3 regions of the Priestia sp. TRN 1309 genome follow, and region 1 is predicted to be linked to each of the others. Evidence: riboswitches for the same ligand, from Rfam matches in the RefSeq annotation. Region 1 holds a riboswitch; each other region holds the start of a gene.
The links. Region 1 has a riboswitch for cyclic di-AMP ahead of kdpF (K(+)-transporting ATPase subunit F). Riboswitches for the same ligand answer to the same signal wherever they lie in the genome.
Positions count from the first base shown of each region.

Region 2: linked by a shared signal. The riboswitch ahead of ACRPLQ_RS02120 (APC family permease) and the one ahead of kdpF (K(+)-transporting ATPase subunit F) in region 1 are both predicted to bind cyclic di-AMP.
Region 3: linked by a shared signal. The riboswitch ahead of ACRPLQ_RS03085 (potassium channel family protein) and the one ahead of kdpF (K(+)-transporting ATPase subunit F) in region 1 are both predicted to bind cyclic di-AMP.

Region 1 is NZ_JBOZGM010000002.1:5,888-9,008, forward strand. Features, by position in the region: gene ACRPLQ_RS07350 (undecaprenyldiphospho-muramoylpentapeptide beta-N-acetylglucosaminyltransferase) at 1-401, shown strand, start outside; cyclic di-AMP (ydaO/yuaA leader) riboswitch at 561-703, shown strand; gene ACRPLQ_RS07355 (hypothetical protein) at 776-913, shown strand; cyclic di-AMP (ydaO/yuaA leader) riboswitch at 929-1,069, shown strand; gene kdpF (K(+)-transporting ATPase subunit F) at 1,367-1,447, shown strand; gene kdpA (potassium-transporting ATPase subunit KdpA) at 1,472-3,121, shown strand, end outside.
Region 2 is NZ_JBOZGM010000001.1:415,547-418,667, forward strand. Features, by position in the region: gene ACRPLQ_RS02115 (N-acetylmuramoyl-L-alanine amidase) at 69-1,115, shown strand; cyclic di-AMP (ydaO/yuaA leader) riboswitch at 1,307-1,448, shown strand; gene ACRPLQ_RS02120 (APC family permease) at 1,611-3,121, shown strand, end outside.
Region 3 is NZ_JBOZGM010000001.1:601,652-604,772, reverse strand. Features, by position in the region: gene ACRPLQ_RS03090 (TrkH family potassium uptake protein) at 1-492, opposite strand, end outside; gene ACRPLQ_RS03085 (potassium channel family protein) at 496-1,155, opposite strand; cyclic di-AMP (ydaO/yuaA leader) riboswitch at 1,280-1,424, opposite strand; gene ACRPLQ_RS03080 (carboxymuconolactone decarboxylase family protein) at 1,540-1,998, opposite strand; gene ACRPLQ_RS03075 (Lrp/AsnC family transcriptional regulator) at 2,119-2,574, shown strand; gene ACRPLQ_RS03070 (peptidyl-prolyl cis-trans isomerase) at 2,863-3,121, opposite strand, start outside.

The DNA of each region.
Region 1 (3,121 bases):
GCGGAAAAGGCAATATTGATACAAGCCTTGAAAAAGAGTCAGGATACCGTCAGTTAGAATACGTAAACGAACAGCTTCCTGATGTTCTAGCGGCAACTGATTATGTGATTACACGCGGTGGATCCAATGCCATTTTTGAGTTTTTAGCTCTTCATAAACCGATGATGATTATTCCTTTATCAAAAGCACAGAGTCGCGGAGATCAAATTTTAAATGCACAATCCTTTAAGAAAAAAGGCTACTGTATGGTTGTAGAAGAAGAGCAGTTAACAAAAGAACTGTTTTTGCGTGAAGTAAATGAGCTTCAGCAGCAGGCAAGTACGATGAAGCGTACAATGCGTGAAGCAACAAAAACGGATGCCATTTCAATTCTTGTAAATGAAATTGAGAAAATGAGCTAAAAAAAGCGTTCTTATCTCCTCGATAAGAACGCTTTTTTTTTTCTGAAATTATTATTTTGAAATAATGAATAAAAATAGAAAAATAAAGCTTTTAAAATTTCAAAAAATGTTGTTGACAGTAAATTTTAACAGGAGTAAGATTACTCTCATGAAACGTTCCACTGTGAAACGCTGAGTCTTTTCTGAAAGAGAAGGAAAGAGCGGAGGACCCAATTATCAGGGGTGAATCTCTTAATTGAGTAGGGTTACTTTCTTGACCCGAACCCGTCAGCTAACTTCGTAAGCGTTAAGAGAGAGGATGGTGTAATCGTGGTCGTTTTCTATAACAGCGGATAGTACGCTCCTTTCAAAATATAGGTGAAAGGAGCGTCAGGATGCATTTATCTAAGCAAATGATTCAAATGATTGAATATCGGGCCATGTGCGATCAGCAATCTTTTGATCTAGCAAACCGCTATTTGTCTACGTTGGCTAATCAAAGTTTTAAACGCAGCAGTAAAAGTCAGCATTAAGTCTAAAAATTAAATAACAAAGATACGCTTAATCAATTATGAGCGGGGGACCCAATATTTTGTACGTATGTACTAGGGGTGAATCTCTTAACTGAGTAGGGTTACTTCCATAACCCGAATCCGACAGCTAACTCCGTAAGCGTTTTGGGAGTAAAAAATTCGTGTGAATCACGGCTTATTTGTCGTGCATTAAACCGCGGAAGAGAACTCTCTTCTGCGGTTTTTTAGTGGGAAAAATCAGCATCACGTCTCACGGTTAGCTTTTTTGGACGTGATGCTTTATGAAAAGAAACCGTCACTAAACTTAGAAGCTATCATTTTTGTTAGGAAACAGTTAGGAGGGAGCAACTTGGATATGATCATGCTTGGAACGCTTGTCATATTAACAGCTGCTATGTACGGAATTATTTGCTGGTCGTCTCATGTAGTAGATGAAAGAGAGGAGAAGTGAAAGTGTCGTTCATTTTGTTAGGTATTTCAGTTCTCGTTTTAATTTATTTAGTATATGTACTGTTAAATCCAGAACAATTTTAATAAGCGGAGGAATAAAAAGTGGGGATTTTTCTACTATCAGTTGCGCTGCTGCTTGTTTTTGTAGCGCTTATTGCAAAGCCCGTAGGTATTTATATAGCGAATGTGTTTTCAAACGATAAAAACACTAGCTTGATAGGAAAGATAGAAACGGTGATGTTTAAAGCAGCAGGAATTAAAGGGCTTAATCAGACGTGGAAGCAATATGCATTTGCTCTTGTTTTGGCGAATACGTTTATGATTTTTGTGGTGTACCTTATCTTCCGGTTTCAAGGGGTACTGCCGTTTAACCCAAGCCACATCAAAGGAATGGATCCGGCACTTGCTTTTAACACGGCCATTAGTTTTATGACAAATACGAACTTGCAGCACTACAGCGGCGAATCAGGTTTGTCCTATTTCTCGCAGATGGCCGCCATTGTATTTATGATGTTTGCTGCACCAGCAACGGCACTTGCAGTAGCAATCGCTTTTATTCGTGGGCTGGCAGGGAAAGAAATGGGAAACTTTTTTGTTGATTTTGTAAAGTCAATTACGCGTATTTTACTTCCTATCGCTTTTATAACAGGCATTTTATTTATGTTTTTAGGTGTCCCTCAAACGTTAAGCGGAACGGTTACTGCCCATACAATAGAAGGGGCAACACAGCAAATAGCAAGGGGACCAGTTGCTTCTTTTCTTTCAATTAAAGAGCTAGGAAACAACGGAGGGGGATTTTTTGGTGTCAATTCAGCTCATCCATTTGAAAATCCTAACGCGTTGAGCAATGTATTACAAATCGTCCTTATGCTTTTATTGCCAACAGCACTTCCTTTCACATACGGAAAAATGATCGGACAGCGTAAGCAAGGCCGCATCTTATTTGTAGCGATGAGTATGCTGTTTATCGTTATTTTAAGCACAGCGTTCGTAACAGAGTGGGGCGGCAATCCAAGACTTGATGCTTTTCATTTAAATGAAGCGAACGGTTATATGGAAGGGAAAGAAGTCCGTTTTGGTGTCGGCATGTCGACGCTTTACGCCATCGTGACGACAGCAAGTGAAACAGGTGCAGTCAACACCATGCACGATACTCTTACGCCTCTTACCGGGTTGTTAACGCTTGGAAATATGATGTTAAATACCGTATTTGGCGGTGTCGGAGCAGGATTTATGAATGTCATGATGTACGTCATTATCGCCGTATTTTTATCAGGTTTAATGGTTGGAAGAACACCAGAATACGTAGGTAAAAAAATTGAAGGAAAAGAAATGAAGCTAATCGCCGTGACGCTTATTTTGCAGCCGCTGCTAATTTTAGGAGGAACAGCTGTAGCACTTACCACTCATTTAGGAATGGAAGGTATATCAAATCCAGGCTTTCACGGGTTAAGTCAGGCACTGTATGAATTTACGTCGTCAGCAGCAAACAATGGATCCGGCTTTGAAGGACTCGGTGATGCAACGCCGTTTTGGAACATTTCAACGGGAATCGTTATGTATATTGGACGCTACTTCGGACTAATTACGATGCTGGCGGTATCGAGCTCACTAGCATCCAAACAGCTTGTTCCCGAAACACCTGGAACATTTAAAACAGATACGTCTTTATTTAGCGGCATTTTAATTGGAACTACCGTTATTGTAGGAGCACTTACGTTTTTCCCAGTGCTTGTGCTTGGGCCAGTTGCTGAGTAT
Region 2 (3,121 bases), on a different contig from region 1:
AAGTAGGCTAGTATACGTAGCACTTTTTTCCCTCATGCATATGTTAACAATAAGGAGGGACAAGTAATATGAAAAAAATCTATCTTGATGCAGGACATGGTGGGGCAGATGCAGGAGCAGTTGGAGCGAACGGACTGTATGAAAAAAACTTAGTTTTAAAAATTCAACAATATTTAATAAGCTATTTAAATAGCACCTACAGTGACTTTACGATTAAAACCACCCGTACCACAGATACTTTTTTATCGTTATCTCAGCGCGCTTCTCAAGCTAACTCGTGGGGAGCAGATGCATTTATGTCTATTCACGTAAATGCCGGTGGAGGAACAGGATATGAAGATTATGTTTATAGAAGCGCTAGCAATGCCAGTAAAACGTTTCAATCAATTGTCCACGGCCAAGTACAGCCAACGCTGCTGTCGTATAATCATCCGAATCGCGGTCGAAAATCAGCTAATTATGCGGTGCTTCGCTTAACAAATATGCCTGCAGTACTAACTGAAATAGCTTTTATTGATAGGAGCGCCGATGCAGCACTTCTTCAAAATGAAGCTTTTTTAAAAAGCATGGGTGAATCGTATGCAAAAGGAATTGCCGTATATTTAAATTTACCTCGTCGTGCAGTTCCAAATCCATCGCCATCTCCAACACCGACACCGACACCAAATCCATCACCTTCTGAACCAGGTGAAAAAACGTATACAATTAAGCAAGGAGATACGCTGTACAGTATTGCACAGAAGTACGGCATAACAGTACAGGAGCTTCAAGAAGCGAATACAGGGCTTTCTGATCCTTTAACACTACAGGTTGGAAAAACAATTGTTATTCCTTCAGGAACTTCACCAACACCTACTCCAACACCACCTTCTGAACAATATCCACTTCCCAATGGAATTTTAAAACAAGGCGATTCTGGAGAAGCAGTGAAACAGATTCAAAGAGCATTAAACGCGGTTAATTTTAAAGTAGGGTCAGTAGACGGAATATATGGAGTACAAACGAAAGATGCAGTCAGACGTTTTCAGCTTGTGTATCTTCCTTATGATGTAGATGGCATTTATGGTCCTCAAACGAAAAACAAGCTAGCAGCCGTTTTAAAAGCAAAAAGTTAAAGAAAGCAGGTCTTCTGTAAGCAGGCAGAAGGCCTTTTGTTTTCCCCTTAAAAGCGCCTTAAGTACTATTTTATCGTTTACGTAAAATAATGCTTTACAAACCATTTGTACGGGAGTATATTATCTAAGAACAAAGGATAGTTATGAAAGAAACTTGTTATCAATCATACCCTTTAACCGAAAATTATATTGACCTGTTATCGCTTAATTCGTCAGAAGTGGGGGACCCAAATTTGTGCATGGTCACTTGGGGTGAATCCTTTTTTAAAAGGTAGGGCTACTCTCATAGCCCGAATCCGACAGCTAACCCCATAAGCGTTTTGGAGAGGAGGTTTAAGCTGTGTAAAAACGCTGAGAACCCTTAGTGTTTTTTTTGTGCGCTTTTTTAACATAAAAAGGTATTTTTTAGGGATAATATCACTTATTCATGAACTTGTAACGGAGCTTAGCAACGAACAGTGAATAGTAGCTAAGCAATCATCGGAGGGAAATTACGTGAACTATTCAGTTCTCAAGAGATTATTGATTGGAAAGCCGCTCAAAACAAAAGAGTTAGGCGATCAAAAGCTTAGTAAGCTTAAAGCGCTGGCTATTTTATCATCAGATGCCTTATCTTCAGTGGCTTATGGAACAGAACAGATTTTGATTGTCCTTGCAACAGTGGGCGTGCTTGCCTATTGGTATTCGATTCCAATTGCGATTGGGGTATTGGTGCTGCTGACGGCTTTAATTCTTTCATATCGTCAAATTATTTATGCGTATCCGCAAGGCGGAGGAGCTTATATTGTTTCGAAAACCAATTTAGGAGAAAATCCTGGACTTATCGCTGGGGGATCACTGTTAGTAGATTATATTTTAACAGTTGCCGTGAGTGTTTCAGCAGGAACCGATGCTTTAACTTCGGCTTTTCCAACGCTGCATCACTATAACGTAGTAATTGCGTGTTTGCTGGTGATTTTTATTACGGTTTTAAATTTACGAGGTGTAACAGAATCCGCTTCTGTCTTAGCTTATCCGGTTTATTTATTTGTGATTGCTCTTATTTTGTTAATAGCGGTGGGCTTCTTCAAAATAGTGACAGGTCAAGTTTCACCTGAGCTTCATACATCTCTCGGTACCGTGGTGCCAGGTATTAGTTTGTTTTTATTATTAAAAGCTTTTTCATCAGGCTGTTCGGCATTGACTGGTGTAGAAGCTATTTCGAATGCAGTGCCTAACTTTAAAGATCCAGGTGCAAAAAATGCTGTTCATACATTAATGCTGATGGGCGGTATTTTAGCCGTTTTATTTTCTGGCATCACGTTTTTAGCTTATTGGCTTGGCATTTCTCCAAAAGCAGATGAAACGGTTGTATCACAAATTGCATCGAGTGTATTTGGACGAAATGGGTTTTATTATTTTATTCAAGGCACCACAGCTCTGATTTTAGTGCTAGCAGCGAATACGGGTTTTTCAGCTTTCCCTTTGCTTGCCGTAAACTTATCGTCTGATAAATACATGCCAAGAATGTTTCAAATTCGCGGCGATCGACTAGGCTATTCAAATGGAATTGTGACCCTTGGAATTGCTTCTATTGTCTTACTTGTCGCCTTTAAAGGAGCGACGGAACAATTAATTCCTCTTTATGCAGTTGGAGTGTTCATTCCATTTACGCTTTCTCAAACAGGCATGATTGTCAAATGGCTTAGAGAAAAGCCGGCCGGCTGGCAAGGAAAGCTAACCATTAACTTAATTGGTGCCCTCATTACCTTAACGGTGCTAATCATTTTGTTTACAACGAAGTTTTCACAAGTATGGTCCGTGCTCGTTTTCTTACCGGTTATCGTTTATATTTTTCATCGCATTCATACGCATTATGAAGCAGTAGGAGAGCAGCTTCGTATTAAGCAAGGAGAAAAGATTGGAAAGCTTGAAGGAAGTGTGGTCATTGTTCCTGTAGCAGGAATGACAAAGGTAGTAGAAAATTCATTGAACTATGCAAGAACGATTGGTGATACCGTTATTGC
Region 3 (3,121 bases), on a different contig from region 1:
AATTGAATGAAACAAGCTAAAGAATAGCCCCTTAGACCATCCGAATTCCGGAACCCAGCGTATCGCTAAAAAGATAAGTGCAACAAACTCAATTAAAAATGAAAAGATAAACAGCCTTTTAACTAGCAGGACAACTCCGCCGACGCTCGTTTGATTTAATGCCTGCTGAACGAGCATACGCTCTTTAAATCCAATTTTTTTACCTAGCATCATAAAAATCAGCACGGCAAATGACATAATGCCAAGACCGCCTATTTGAATTAACAGCATAATAATCGTTTGACCGATGACGGTAAAACGCGTACCTGTATCTACGACGGCTAAGCCGGTCACTGTCATAGCGGAAGTAGATGTAAAAAGGGCGTCTACCCACCTGATTGGCTCAGTAGTAGAAAAAGGCATCATTAATAAAAGAGCACCAATAATAATTCCTCCGCCAAAAATGGAGACAAGCAGCTGCGGCGGCGTAAGCCTAACAATTTTTTTTTTCATAAGTTAAACTCCTTCTTCTTCAAAACGGTTTAAATCGCGATTATGTCCGATAACAATCAGCATATCTCCTTGTTCAATTGTTTCATGCGCCGTAGGCGAAATCACCATTTCCCCGTCTTTTCGCTGAAAACCGATGATATTACAGCCGTACTTTGCACGAATATTTAAATCAAACAGCGTTTTATTATGAAGTTTCTTAGAAGCGACAATTTCAACAATACTATAGTCTTTAGACAGTTCAATATAGTCAATAATTTTTTCTGACACCACGTGATGAGCAATCCGCTTCGCAATATCGCGCTCAGGATGAATGACTTTGTCCGCTCCTATTTTCTCCAGCACTTTTTGATGATACATATTCACCGCTTTTACCCATACTTGCTTAACGCCCATATCTTTTAAAAGCATCGTTGCAAGCACGCTTGCTTCAATATCGTCTCCAAACGAAATAAGAGCATGATCAACGTTACGAATGCCTAGCCCTTTTAAGCTAGCTTCATCAATTGCGTTCGCTTGCACGACATATGTAGCTGAGTTGCTATATTTCTTTACTACCTCCTGATTGCGGTCAATAGCGAGCACATCCACATCCAAATTAGCAAACTCTTCAACCAAACTGCCTCCAAAACGACCTAATCCCAATACAGCAAACTGTTTTTTCATAATGTATTTATTCCTTTCTTCAACTGCTGTGTGTTCTCTTAGCTTATACTTTTTCTAAAAAATTACATGTTTTTCTTAAAAAAAGCGCAAAAAAACACAGGAAGGCTCCTGTGTTTTTTCACACTCTTCCCCCTCAAAACGCTTGCGAAGTTAGCTGTCGGGTTCGGGTTTTAAGAGTAACCCTACCTTTTTAAGGATTCACCCCGGAGCACAATATGTGCGTAAATAATGGGTCCTCCGCTCCGTAATGGATTAAGCGATTTTTATTCAAATGTCTATGATCTATTTTTTAGAATAATCGATTCGATTCATGATACGTTTCACTTCACGAAAGCTATCTTACTCCTGTGGATTTTGTCTGTCAAGATATTTTTAGGGAAGACATCACTTGCGCTGCAAACTGCAAAAATCATATAAATCTAAACTGACAATCAGTTTGTGAAATTGATCAAACAAATTAATAACGGCCAAAAGCTCTAATAGCTGCGTATCACTGTAAAATTTCTTTAATTGATCCATATCAGCATCCGTCAAATCCCTTGGACGCACTCGGTATACATCTATAAATCGAAACAGCAGTCGATCTTTTTCTTCCAGCTCTTTTTCTCTTAACACTTTTTGATTAAGCGTCTTATCGCCTACATATGACATGCTCATACACGTCTCACAGCCGTTAACACCTGCTAGATAAAGCCTGATTTTTTCCTTAGTCTCTCTTTTTACTATATCACTGTTCCAAAGCTTGTCGTATAGCTCATCATACAACCTTTTTACATCTGGAATTAAATTCAGTGCTTTTTCAAAATTTGTTCCCTCTTCGTTTGTTAACAAAACTCTTGCCATTTTTTACTCACTCCTTTTTAATTATTATAGTAAGAAAAATGGAGATTTCAGATAACAAATAAAACATATTATCTGCTATTACTAATCAAATGAAACATTAATATGAAAGAAGGTTTCCAATTGAAAATTGATGAAATTGATTTATCGATTTTGCAGGCACTGCAGCAAAACAGCCGTCTTTCCTTAAGAGAGCTAGGAAAACAAATTAACCTGTCTCCTCCTTCAGTGGCAGAGCGAGTAAGACAGCTAGAGAGCTTTGGTATTATAAAAGGATATACAATCGATATTGATTATGAAAAGCTGCAGTTGCCCGTCTCGTGTTTTATTGAAGTAACCATGAAAAACGGAGAGCACGAGCGTTTTAAACGATTTATTTCTCAGTATCCCTATGCTTTATTCTGTGAACGCATCGCCGGACAGGCTTGCTTCATTACAAAGCTTCAGCTTCCTCACCTGCACGTACTCGAGCAATTTATTAACGAAATTACACCTTATGCCAAAACGATTTCACACATCGCCCTTTCTCACGTGGAGATGTCTTCTGCATTATTGAGTCATTTAAAAGATGAAAAGTGATTGAAACATACGTTCACCGTACTAACGAAAAGATCCGAACGATTCATCGTTCGGATCTTCTTTCCACTAAACTACTTCTGTCCTAGCCTCTTTTATTCGTCCAAAAGCATAAAAAATAACCCTCCAAAGCTGGAGGGTATAAATTTTCCGAATAATGAAAGTTTTACAACTTCATTCTATCAGGTACCGACATTTCTGTCTACTTAAAAATGTAAAAGAGCTCTCTATTAATAGAAAGCTCTTTTACCTGCTTGTTTTTTGAAAACAATCAATCTATATAAAAGGGAACTACCTAAGGTTGAAAGTCACGTGAAACCTTGGCAGTTGATCCTGGATATACCGGTTGATATGATTCAAAACAAGTTCTTTCATCATTTCTTCTTTGACTTCTGATTCCGTTTTTTTATCTTTTTGTTTTAAAATAAGAATATAATAGACTTTACCCATTTTAATGGGCTTACTACACTCTCCGATGTGCTGTTTTTTTAAAACATCTATAAAAGAGGGAGATAGATTCGAAAGCTTTAGATTATCATCATTCTCTATT